Regions from separate parts of the Microbispora sp. H10830 genome, predicted to be linked through region 3. Evidence: riboswitches for the same ligand, from Rfam matches in the RefSeq annotation. Region 3 holds a riboswitch; each other region holds the start of a gene.
What was found. Region 3 has a riboswitch for cyclic di-AMP ahead of HHX35_RS23960 (CHAP domain-containing protein). Riboswitches for the same ligand answer to the same signal wherever they lie in the genome.
Positions count from the first base shown of each region.

Region 1: another riboswitch for cyclic di-AMP. It lies ahead of HHX35_RS01980 (C40 family peptidase); the one in region 3 lies ahead of HHX35_RS23960 (CHAP domain-containing protein).
Region 2: another riboswitch for cyclic di-AMP. It lies ahead of HHX35_RS08055 (C40 family peptidase); the one in region 3 lies ahead of HHX35_RS23960 (CHAP domain-containing protein).

Region 1 is NZ_JABBWX010000001.1:429,767-433,839, forward strand. Features, by position in the region: gene HHX35_RS01975 (hypothetical protein) at 1-802, opposite strand, end outside; gene HHX35_RS01980 (C40 family peptidase) at 906-1,475, opposite strand; cyclic di-AMP (ydaO/yuaA leader) riboswitch at 1,550-1,704, opposite strand; gene HHX35_RS01985 (C40 family peptidase) at 2,019-2,981, opposite strand; gene HHX35_RS01990 (NYN domain-containing protein) at 3,131-4,073, opposite strand, start outside.
Region 2 is NZ_JABBWX010000002.1:683,850-687,922, forward strand. Features, by position in the region: gene HHX35_RS08040 (LysR family transcriptional regulator) at 1-290, opposite strand, end outside; gene HHX35_RS08045 (alpha/beta fold hydrolase) at 330-1,106, opposite strand; gene HHX35_RS08050 (MarR family winged helix-turn-helix transcriptional regulator) at 1,168-1,584, shown strand; gene HHX35_RS08055 (C40 family peptidase) at 1,676-2,209, opposite strand; cyclic di-AMP (ydaO/yuaA leader) riboswitch at 2,304-2,461, opposite strand; gene HHX35_RS08060 (MarR family winged helix-turn-helix transcriptional regulator) at 2,798-3,238, opposite strand; gene HHX35_RS08065 (isochorismatase family protein) at 3,297-3,839, shown strand; gene HHX35_RS08070 (hypothetical protein) at 3,881-4,073, opposite strand, start outside.
Region 3 is NZ_JABBWX010000009.1:304,701-308,773, forward strand. Features, by position in the region: gene HHX35_RS23945 (hypothetical protein) at 1-242, opposite strand, end outside; gene HHX35_RS23950 (response regulator transcription factor) at 398-1,051, shown strand; gene HHX35_RS23955 (HAMP domain-containing sensor histidine kinase) at 1,048-2,217, shown strand; cyclic di-AMP (ydaO/yuaA leader) riboswitch at 2,424-2,557, shown strand; gene HHX35_RS23960 (CHAP domain-containing protein) at 2,572-3,258, shown strand; gene HHX35_RS23965 (helix-turn-helix transcriptional regulator) at 3,373-3,720, shown strand; partial or broken gene HHX35_RS23970 (pyridoxal phosphate-dependent decarboxylase family protein) at 3,776-4,073, opposite strand, start outside.

The DNA of each region.
Region 1 (4,073 bases), on a different contig from region 3:
CGCGGTAGAGGGCGACCAGCCTCCGCTCGCCGAACCGGGCCGCGACGTAGCGACAGGCGAGCCACGCCTCCTCGTACGCCTGGGCGGGCCTGGCGGCGAAGTCGGCGGGCCCGGGCAGGCCGTTCAGCGCCGGCCTCCCGGCGGCCACGTCGGCGGCCAGTTCGGCGGCGACCGTACGGACCGGCAGTCCGCTGTCCAGGTAGCCCATGTAGTCGGCGAAGCCTTCCATGAGCCACATCGGCACCGCGCGGGGACCGGCGGTCGCGACGTGCGTCAGCTCGTGGGTCACGACGACCAGGCGGCCGGTCGCGGACAGACGGGCGAACGCCGCCGGCTGCACGATCACGCGGCCGCCGGTGGCGACGGCCGCCAGGCCGTCCACCTTCGCCGGCTCCGCCAGCACGGCGGCCTGCTCCTCGGTGCGCGGCACGAGCACCACCGCGCCGCCGTACCCGCCCCAGATCCTCGTGACCGTGCGGCCCGCGCGATCGGCCAGCGCGGCGATCTCGGCGACCAGCGGCCGGGGCGACCCGACGACGACGGCACGCCCGCCGCGGGCGACGGAGGCACCGATCCACATGCCCGGGTGCTCCCGCACGGCGGCCCGGGCGTCCAGTCGCAGGGGAAGCAGCGGGTCGGGCGGGGCCGCGCCGGCGGGCCCGGCGAGCAGCGCGGCCAGCGCGGCGGCCACGGCCGCGATCCGGCGGGGACGGACCCCGTGGGGCGGAACCTCGGGCCGGCGCCGATCGGCCTCGGCGCGCGCGCCCGGCACGCCCCCGGGCGCGGCGCTCGTGACAGTCACGCCGTGCATGGTAACCAGCACGTGCCACGGCCCCGTCCACCTCGGCGAGGTGGACGGGGCCGTGAGGACGGCGCCGGTCGAGGGGGCTGGTGACCGGTGCCCGTCAGACGCCGGGACGGACGGCACCCACGAAGGTGCTCCTCCGGTAGGCGTCCAGCTTGTCGATCCGGACCCGCGTGCCGGTGTGCGGAGCGTGGATCATCCTGCCGTGCCCGACGTACATGCCGACGTGGCCGCCGCCGCTGGTGAAGATCAGGTCACCCGGCTCGAAGTGACCCCAGGACACCTTCTTCCTGACCGCGCCGCGGATGGACCACGTCGTGCGCGGCAGCCGTACGCCCGCCTTGCGCCAGGCGTACTGGACCAGGCCCGAGCAGTCGAACGCGCCCGGTCCCGTGGCCCCGTAGCGGTAGGGGTCGCCGATCTGCTTCTCCGCGGCCTTCACCGCGCGCTGGGCCTTGACCCGCTGGAGCGAGGCCCTGCTGATCTTCCGCTTGGCGGCGTGCTTCTTGGTCTGCTTCTTCGCGGCGGCCTTGCGGGCGGCGGTTTTCGCGCTCGTCGCGGTGCCCGTCTTCGTGGCCGTCTTCGTCGCTGTGGCCGTCTTGACGACCGTGACCGTCACCGTGTCGGCCGCCGCCGGATGTGCTCCGGCGACCCCTACGGATGCCGTCAAAGCGGCACTACCAAGGGCAATTCGGGCAAGACGGGACAGGCTAGCGGGGGTGGTAGACAGGATCTCTCCTCGGGTCTTCCGCTCACGCCTACCGGGTTAGCTGACGGGTTCGGGCGGGGAAGTCGCCCTACGGCGCGCGATGCGCCGATTCACCCCGGACCTTCGCGTGAAGGTCGATGGTTCCCCGGCTCCGTGCCTCCTGACTGCACGGACTCGGCAGGCCACCGGCGTCGGGGGATCCCGCGAAGGGGAGGGTGATGGAGGACGCCGATGACGGTGGATGACTGCGCGCCCCGGCCGGCCGACCGGGTGCGCCGCGGCGAGGTGTGCTCGCCGCGGCCCAGAAGCTACCGAGGTCCCGCCGCGTTCGGCAAAGCCCCACCGCCGGATAAAGATCGGATAACGAAGGCCGCCGAGAAGAAAGCGCAGCTTACCCGCACCGCAAACGGCTAAGTGTGACTCTGCTCACAATCTCGGCAACAACGACCAAATCGGGTCACAGAAGCCACAAAAGGCACAGAGATCACGAACATGGCCGGGCCCTCAGGGGCGCACAGCTCCGATCGCGTGATACTCGGCGAGTGTGACAATCTTCACAACGTCGCCGGTCTGGGGGGCATGGACGACCTTGCCGTCGCCGGCGTAGATGCCGACGTGCCCGTACCCGGCGTGCCAGAGCAGGTCACCCGGCTGGAGCTCGTCCAGCGAGACCCTGCGGCTCGCGCCCCAGGCCCACTGTTCGTAGCTGGTCCGGGGCAGCGTCACGCCCGCCGCCGCCCACGCGGCCTGCACGAGCCCCGAGCAGTCCCAGGAGTCCGGTCCGGTGCCCCCGTAACGGTAGGGCTTGCCGACCTGCTTGTAGGCGAACTGGAGGGCCGACAGCGCGTTGCCGGACGCCGGCCCGGCGTAGACGACTCCCGCGCTGTTGGGGTTGCCGGGGTTGTACGTCCCGAGCGAGCGCAGCAGCTTCATCTGCTCACGGACGAGCTTGTCGACCTTGTCCTTCTCGTCGGCGAGCTCGCCCCTGACGTCGGTGGCCTCCTTGTACACCACCTTGCTCTGGTCGCGGCGGTCCTTGAGGTCCTTGATGGCGCCCTCGTACTCCCGGAGCCGCCCGGCCCGCTCGGCCGACATGTGGTTGAGCGTGGCGAGGCCGCTGAGCATCGCATCGGGGTTGGAGCTGTAGAAGACGCCGCCCCACGACCCCATCTCGCCGACCTGGTAGCTGCTGACGGCCATCGAGACCAGCCCGGAGCGCAGCGCCTCGACCCGGACGTTCTGCTTCTTGTAGTCGCCGTTGATCGCGAGGTACTTCTCCCTCGCCTTCTTCCACTTCTCGTTGGCCGCGTTGTAGCGGTCCACGAGCTTGTCGGCCTGCTCGTTGAGCTTGCTCAGCTTCGCCTTGGCCTGCGCGACTGTGGGCTTCGGATCCGCCTGCGCGCCCGCCATCGGCGTCAGCAGGACCACGGCGGCCAGACCGGCGGCCACCGGCACACGCCCTCGCACTGAGCCCCCTTGAGGATCAACCTCTTAGATCAACGAAACCTGCGGCGCGACTCTATCTAGGCGATCTTGATGCTTCAACCTATTCGCAGGTATTCGCGGCAGTCATCACTCACCGTGACGACGCCGGTCCGGAGCGCGCGTACGGCGCTTCAGCTCCGGCCGAGACGGCGCAGCAACAGGAGCGAGGGCACCGGCCGGGCACCCATGCGGCGCACCGACTCGGCCACCTCCCGGTCGGAGGAGACCACGGCGATGGCCCGGCCCGGCGGCTCCGCCCGCACCAGCGTGCGGATGAGGTCGTCGGCGATCTCCCCGGGCGCGCTGAACATCACCCGCACCCCGCGCGGCGCGGACACCTGGACGGGCCCGTTCAGCTCGGCGCCGTCGAACACGCACGTCACCTCCGCCCGCGTCTGCACGGCGAGCCCGCCGAGCCCGGTCAGCAACCGGGCCCGCTGGTCGGCGAGGGTCAGCGACGGGTAACCGGTCTTGGTCACGTTGTAGCCGTCGACGATCAGATGCAGATGAGGGATGGCCAGGAGCTGGTCGAGGAGCTGCGGATCGTCGTTGGCCAGCGCCCGCGCGGGCACGGCCGTCACGCCCGGCTCGCCCGGCAGCACCGCGTTCACGTAGTCGGCCGGCCTGCTGATCGTCGTGGGCAGGCCGAGCTCCTTGCGCAGCCCGGCGGCGGCGTCCTGGAGCGCGTCCAGCAGCACCCGCACCCGGGCGTCCTCGATGCTGCGGCCCTCGCGGGCGGCCCTGCGGCTGGCCTCCAGCTGGCGCTCGGCGTCCGCCAGGCGCTCCCTGAGCCGGCGCAGCTCGGTCTCGGCCGCGCCGTTGGCGCTCGCGGCCCTGGCCCGCGCCTCGGCCGTCTCCGCCTCCAGCTCGGCCGCCCTGGCCTCGGCGGCCCTGACCCGCTCGCGGGCGTCGTGCAGCTTGCGCCGCAGGTCGGAGTTCTCCGCCCGGGCCGCCTTGAGCTGCTCGCGCACCCGGTCGATCTCCTCCTTGGCGGAGGCACGCTGCGCCGCGAGCTGCTCGCGCAGCCGCGTCTCCGCCTGTTCCCGCTGGGTGCCCGCGGCGGCGGCCTGCTCC
Region 2 (4,073 bases), on a different contig from region 3:
GTGCCGACACGCAGCACGGTCTCCCGGCCGTCCGTGAAACGCTCGATCGTGGTCAGCGCCCGGCGTTCGGCGTCCAGCACCTCGCGTGCGGCGGGCAGGAACGCTTCACCCGCCTCCGTCAGCCGCACATGCCGCGGCGACCGGTCGAACAGCTCGACCCTCAGCTCACGCTCGAGCCGTGCGACCTGCTGGCTGACCGCCGACTGGACGATCATCAGCCGCTCGGCCGCACGTCCGAAGTGAAGCTCCTCGGCGACCGCGACGAAGTATTTGAGTTGCCGGAGTTCCATGATGCGCAGCGTAGGTGCGGCTTCGAGGTGCGCCGCCGCTCACCGGGCCGCGGCTGCCCGCAGATAGTCGTCGATCGCGGTGAAGGCGGCTGCCGGCTGTTCGATGTGCGGCAGATGGCCGGCCTCCGGAATCACCTCCAGCCGTCCGTTTCCGAAGGCGTCGGCGTAGGCGGCGCCGTAAGCGGGGGTGACGATCCGGTCGCTTTCCCCCCACAGCAGGAGAGCGGGTACGTCGACGTGTCGCAGCCGGCGGAGCAGTTTGGGGTCGTGCATGTAGGGGTCGCCGGCCAGCGTGCGCATGGTGGCCATGTCGGCTGCCCGGCGCGCGAGTTGGTCGGCGGGAACGCCGGCCGGATCGGCGTAGAAGCGCTGCGAGTCGTGCCAGGCGTACTCGGCGACGCCGCGGGCGTCGAGGGAGAAGAAGTCGCGGATCGGCTGGCCGGGGATGTGCACGCCGACGGCGTCGATCAGCACCAGTCCGGTGATGATCCCCGCGGTGTCGCGTACGGCCATCTCGGCGGCGGTCCAGCCGCCGAGGGAGGAGCCGACGACGAGGACGTCGCGCAGTCCGAGCCGATGCAGGTAGTGCAGGTAGGCCAGGGCGAGGTCGTCTATGCCGGTGAGCCATAAGGGGCGGTGGGTGCCGTCCCAGCCGGGGTGCACCGGCGTGATGGTGTGCGTCGTCCGGCGAAGGTGCTGGGCGAGTCCGGCGACGGTTGCGGGGCCGCCGCCGCCGTGCAGGATCAGGGCCGGTCTGCCGGTTCCGGCCTCCGACACCGTGAGGGACAGGTCGTCGTAGAGCGGGATGGTGTTCATGGGCCCAGCATAACTAAGGATATTTATTTAAAGTAGCTTAGTCTCGTACTAGACTCATGCCGTGCATGGCGATCTGCAAGAACTCGGACGAGCGGTGAAGCAGGCCCAGTATCGGCAGCACCGGGCCCTGGAGAGCGGGCTCTCGGCGATCGGCGCGACGCTGGCCCAGTGGGACGCCCTCCGGGCGATCAGCCGTTCTCCCGGCGCGTCGGCCCGGGAACTGGCCGCGGCGACCTTCCAGACCGAGCAGGCATTCGGAACCCTCGCCGGGCGCCTGGTGGCCCAGGGGTGGATCGAGCGCCGGCCCGGGCGCGGCCGGCGCATCGAGCACCATCTCACCCCTTCCGGGGAGCGAGTCCTGGAAGCCGGGCACAAGGTCGCCGACGAGGTGCTCGCCAGGTGTTACATCCCGTTGTCGGACGGGGACCGCGGGACCCTGCTGGCCCTGCTCCAGCGCCTCATCGCGAAGGACGCGTAGTCTCCGGCTCCTGGTCGGCCCTCGGCGGAGACGCCCCGGACGGCGGCACGCCTCGGGGCATCTCCGGCGAGGATGTCTCCGCGGCCCAGGGTCAGACGCCGGGGCGCACGGCGGCGAGGAAGCTGCTCCTCCAGTAACCGTTGAGCCTGTCGACGCTGACCACCGCGCCGCTGTGGGGAGCGCTGATCACCTTCTTGTGCCCTATGTACATGCCCACGTGGCCGCCGCCACTGGTGAAGATGAGGTCGCCGGGCTTGAGATGCGCCAGGGAGACCCTCTTCTTGACGGCGTCGAGCATCGACCACGTCGTGCGCGGGAGCTTGACGCCGGCCTTGCGCCAGGCGAACTGGACCAGCCCGGAGCAGTCGAACGCCCGTGGGCCCGTGGCGCCCCATATGTACGGATCGCCGAGGTGCTTCTTCGCCACCTTGATGGCGTGATCGGCCTTCTCCTGCTGGCGGGCCGACTTGGTGAGCTTCGTGTTCGCGGAGTCATTCGCCGTGGACGCCGTGGGAGCCTCGCCGTTGTACGGGGTGGTCACCGTGGCGGGGGGCTCGGGTGGGATGACCGCCGGGGCCGAGGGCGGGGCTGTCGCCGACGCGGCGGACGCGGGGAGTGCGCTCAATGCTCCTGTGGAGGCGGTGAGCGCTGCGCTACTGAGAGTGACACAGGCAACGCGGAGCAGAGTGGTGGAGTTGGTGAACAGGGGATCTCTCCCTAGGGTCTTCCGCTTGCGCCTACCGGGTTAGCTGACGGATTCGGGCAGGGAAGTCGCCCTACGGCGCTGGCGCGCCGATTCACCCCAGACCTTCGTCGAAGGTCGATTGGTTCCCCGGCTCCGAGCCTCCTTGCTGCACGGATTCGGCATCACCGGCGCCCAGGGGGGCGGAGAGGACGTGGCGACGGTGACAGTGGATGGTCGTCTCGAACACGGCCGGGCCGGGTTCGTAACGACGGCGTCACATGGACCCCGTCGCAGGGCAAGGAAACTACCAAGTTGCCCCATATTGGCGCAAAGGGCACCAAAAGGATAAGAGTCACGTAAAAAGGATCAAAAGCACAAAACCGCAGGTCGCAGCGGTCATAAGAGGGAAGATGTGGCCCTCGTCACACTCGTCAAGCGTCACCAGGTCACCTGGGCGCGCGCATGTAGACCGCGAACGGCTCGCAGGGATGACCTGCGCCGGCCGGGCGGTGAGGAGGCGCTGGTCGTCTAGTCCGCGGGCAGGCCGTTGCGGCGGGCCAGCGTGCCCAGAACGCTCCGCAGTGCCTCCGTCTCCTCGGGGCTGAGGCCGCCGGTCAGTTCCGTGTCGATTTCGGCCGCCGCCGCGGTGCACGTGGCCAGCAACTCCCGGCCCTCTTCGGTGAGCGCGAGCGTCTGCCTGCGCCGGTCCACGGGGTCGCGTTCCCGCCGTACGGCGCCGAGCTCCTCCAGGCGGTCGGCGAGCGACACCACCAGGCTGGGCGCCACGTTCATGAGCTTGGCGATGTCGAGCTGAGAGGTCGCCGTTCCGGACTCCAGCAGTGCCAGCAGTCCCACGTGCTTGGGCTTGAGTCCGTGGGTGGCCAGGCGTGCCGAGAACCGCTCGGTCATCACGGCCCCCAGTGTGCCGAGCCGGAAGGCCAGCGTGGAGGTCAGCTTGACACCGTTCATGCCTTCAATGCTACCGTATTCATACGATTCAAGCTCTGAATGATTAGGAGTCAGAACGATGTTGATCCCCTCCTCCGTCCACGTGGTGTTCGCCGACCTCCAGGACGGCATCGTCGACGCCAGTGTCACCAACCCGGCCTCTTCCATCCGCCGGGCGGCCAAGGTCCTGAACGGGCTCGTCACAGCCCTCGACATCCCGTTCACCGTCTCGGCCGCGCCTCGCCCGGGCGGCCCCGTGATGATCGAGGAGGTGCCGGACAGCGAGCCGTACGTGCGCACCGGACCGTCCTGCTGGGACGACGCCGCCTGGCGTGAGGCCGTCGTGTCCGCCGGCCGCCCCACCCTGGTGATCTGCGGGGTGACCACCGAGATCGTGGTGCTGCGCACCGCCCTCGACGCGCTCACGCATGGCCTCGACGTGCAGGTCCTGGTAGACGCCTGCGGAGGCATCACCGCCCGCACCGAAGACGCCGCCCTGCGGCAGATCGAGGCCGCGGGCGGCGTGGTGACCTCCGTGGCGGGTTTCGCCGCCGACATGGTGCGCGACTTCACCACGCCCACCGGCCGGCAGGTCATCGCCGCCCTGCACCAGTTGGTGTGACCCGCCGCATCACCGGTTCACGGCGGGCCGACGTCAGGCGGTTACCGCGTACGCCAGAACGTGCCGTTGGCCGAGGGGTCGTCGGGGTCGCCCTGCGGCACGGTGAATCCCGCACCCCACACCGTCGCCGTCCCGGGCCTGCGCGCGATCGAGAACAGGACGGCGTCCGTGCCGGCCTTCCGGGGGACCGGGGTGCTCCGCCACGCCGAACCCGTGACGTGCCACAGAGTGGAG
Region 3 (4,073 bases):
TCGGGCACGTCCACTCCGTGCTCGCGCATGCACTGGGCGAACTTGAGCTGGGCCTCCTGGCGGTCAACCGTGGCCGACGCCGACGGCCTGGCCGTCGCGCCGCCCGCCGTGCCCGGCCTGGCGCCGCCCGCGCTGGCGATCCCGTCGTCCGCGGGGGCCGCGCCGCAGCCGGCCAGTGCCAGTGCGAGCCCCAGTGTGAGCCCCAGTGCCGGGCCCAGCGCGCGCAGTTGTCGTATGCGCATGGGTCGTTCCTCCTCTGTCGTTCCTTCTCATCCGGGGCGTTCACCCGGGACGGGGCCCAACTCCAGCGGAGGCGGTGCTAAACGCGGATAAGCGAGATCCGCTTATCCGCGGCTAACACCGCCTGCGCCACTCTCGGAGCGAGCGGGAGGTTGGGATGCGGGTGCTCGTGGTCGAGGACGAGGAACAGCTGGCCGAGGCCGTCGCACGGGGGCTGCGGCTGCACGCGATCGCGGTGGACGTGGCCTACGACGGTCAGGAGGCGCTTGAGCTGGCCGCCTACGTCGACTACGACGTGGTCGTGCTCGACCGCGACCTGCCCGAGGTGCACGGCGACGAGGTGTGCCGGGAACTGGTCACGGCCAGCGGGACCGGCCGCATCCTCATGCTGACGGCGGCCGGGCGGGTGCGGGACCGGGTCGGGGGTCTGTCCCTGGGCGCCGACGACTACCTGGTCAAGCCCTTCGCGTTCGCCGAGCTGGTGGCCCGGATCCGGGCGCTGGCCCGGCGCTCGCCCCGGGTGGTGCCGCCCGTGCTGGAGCGGGCCGGGATCCGGCTCGACCCCGCCCGCCGTACGGTGGTGCGCGACGGGCGTGAGGTGGCGCTGGGCCGCAAGGAGTTCGACGTGCTGCGCGAGCTCATGTGCGCCGGCGGAGGGCTGGTGACCTCGGCCCGGCTGCGCGCGAGCGTGTGGGACGAGCACGCCGACGCCGGCACGGGCGTGCTGCGCGTCACGATCACCTCGCTGCGCCGCAAGCTGGGCGAGCCCGCGGTTATCGAGAACGTGCCGGGCCGGGGGTACCGGCTGTGACCCGCGTCCTGTCCCCGTGGAGCAGGCTCGGCCTGCGCATGCGGCTCACCCTGCTGTACGGCGGGCTGTTCTTCCTGGCGGGGTCGGTGCTGCTGTGGTTCACCCACCTGCTCACCGCGCGGGCGCTCAACCAGCGGTTCGTGGTGGCGGTGGCGTCGAAGGTGACCGGTACCCCCCAAACCGTGTTCGGGGGCAGGTTGCCCGACAGCGACATGCTCGCGCAGCGGGTGCGCACCAACGTCGAGCAGGGGGCGGCCGACGTGCTGACCGACGTGCTCAGGTCGTCGGTGATCGTCATGGTCCTGGTGGGGGTCGTCGCGGTGGTGCTGGGCTACCTGGTGGCCGACCGTGCCCTGCGCCCGCTGGACCGGGTGACCGAGACCGCGCAGCGGCTGTCGGAGAGCACGCTGCACGAGCGGATCGAGCTGCGCGGGCCGCAGGACGAGGTCAAGCGGCTCGCCGACACCTTCGACGCGATGCTCGACCGGCTGCACGGGGTGTTCGACGCCCAGCGCAGGTTCATCGCCAACGCCTCCCACGAGCTGCGCACCCCGCTGGCGGTCAACCGTACGGTCCTGGAGGTGTCGCTGGAGGAGCCGGCGGCGTCGGAGGACCTCAAGGCGCTGGCCCGCACGCTGCTCGGCACCAACGCGAGGTACGAGCGGCTGATCGAGGGCCTGCTCATGCTGGCGCAGTCGGAGCAGGAGCTGGCGGCCCGCAAGCCGGTCGACCTGCGGCAGGTCGTCCGCATGGCGATGGAGCAGATCGACCTGCAGCCGCGCCGCAGGAAGGTGGTCGTCCACGAGGACCTGTGCCCGGCGGTCGCGCACGGCGACCCGCTGTTCCTCGAACGCTGCCTGGTCAACCTGCTGGAGAACGCGATCAAGTACAACGTGCGGGACGGGGAGGTCTGGGTCCGGTTGCGGGAGGAGGAGGCCGGGGTGAGCGTGACGGTGGAGAACACCGGGCCCCTGGTCCCGCCATACGAGGTGGACGACCTGTTCGAGCCGTTCCGCCGGCTCGGCGGCGACCGCGTCCGCTCCGCCCGGGGGGCGGGGCTGGGCCTGTCCATCGTCCGGGCCATCGCCGTGGCGCACGGCGGCGAGGTGGAGGCGCTCGCCCGGCCGGAGGGCGGCCTGACGGTGACCGTACGCCTGCCCGGGTGAGCCCGGATTCTCCTGCCGCCGGTGATCGCGGCGCGCCCGCTACCCGTCCGCGCCAGGTTTGCTGCCTACTGCCCAGTAAAATCTGAGTTGTTCTAACTTGACCGGTTTGACCTGGTCTATTACGTTTTAGGCATCTCAGGGCGCACTTGCTCATCTCAATGGTCAAGAAGCCCTCCTCAGACCGACGCGGCCGGCCGACCCGGCCTGCCGCCCGGCCGCCGAGTCCGCGTCCGCGCGGAGCCGGGGACCCACCTCTCCTGGGGTGAATCGGCATGCGTGCCGTAGGGCGACTTCCAGCCCGAACCCGTCAGCTAACCCGGTAGGCGGCATGGAAGTAAGGGAGTACGCCCCACCATGCACGTCCTCAACACCTGTCTTCGCGCTGCCCTCGCGGGCGGGGCACTGGCCTCGGCGGTGCTGATCGCGTCGCCGGCAGCGCACGCGGACAACCCGGCCACCGGCAAGGGCGCGGCGGCCGCGAAGTCCATGTCCGAGATCGCCTCCACGCTGCCCAAGGTCAGCGCGACCGACGTGCTGACCCTGGCCAGGAGCCAGGTCGGGATCAGCGAGAACGCCAACGGCGGCGGGACCAAGTTCCAGCAGTGGTACATGTCCACTCCCCGCGCCCGCGAGACGCTCGCCCGCGACGGCGGCACGCTCAAGGGCTACCTCAACGCGGCCTGGTGCGACATGTTCGTCTCGTGGGTGGGACAGCAGCTCGGCATCGGTCCGGTCATGGGCTCCGACGCCTACACCGTGGAGCACGCCCGCTGGTTCGCCGACCACGGCCGCTGGGGCCGCACGCCCAAGCCGGGCGCGGTGGTGTTCTTCAACTGGAACGGCAGCAAGGACATCGACGACGTCGAGCACGTCGGGTTCGTCGTCAAGGACAACGGCGACGGCACGATCCGGACAATCGAGGGCAACACCGGCGACGGCGGTGCCGTCGAGGCCCGCACCCGTCCCACCTGGCAGGTGGCCGGATATGGCTACCCGATGTATCCCGGGGACGCATCCGCATCCGCATCCGCCTCCTCCTGACGGACGACCGCCCCGAAGCGCGCCGGTGATCCCGGCGCGCTTCGCCGTCCCCACCGAGAGCGTCCGGCTCCCTCCAAATTGACCTATATAAGCGTGAGCTGCGAGCCTGGCGGCATGCACGCGTTCGACGTCCTCGGTGATCCGGTGCGCCGCCGGATCCTGGAACTGCTCGCCGAGGGAGAGCGCCCCGCCGGGGAGATCGGCGCGATCGTGCAGGAGGAGTTCGGGATCTCCCAGCCCGGGGTGTCCCAGCACCTGCGCGTGCTGCGGGAAAGCGGCTTCGCGACGGTCCGGGCCGAGGGCACCCGGCGCCTGTACGCCGTCGACCCCGCGCCGCTGCGCGAGGTCGACATCTGGCTCGACCACTTCCGCCGCTTCTGGAACCAGCGCCTGGACGCCCTGGGCACCGAACTCGCCCGCGGCAGGCGGGAGCGCCGCCTGCGGGACGACTCCCGTCCGTGAATCGTGCGCACCTGACGCATGGCCGTACCAGCCCGCCGGTGCGGGGTCACCGCGATCACGGTGCCTGGGTGCCCGAACCGACCAGGTAAGGGGCGGCGTAGGACATCGCCGCCGCGTGCACGGCGGGCCGGGCGCAGAACGCGAAGCCCGAGTCGTACGGGAGGTTCAGCCATTTGTGGCCGTCGCAGGCCCAGGAGTCGGCCAGCTCCAGCCCGTTCACCAGATGCCGGGTCGCAGGGCTCGCCGCGGCCCACAGCCCGAACGCCCCGTCGACGTGCACCCACCCACCGTGCCGGCGAACCAGTTCGCACGCCTCCCGCAGCCGGTCGAAGGCGCCGGTGTTCACGTTGCCG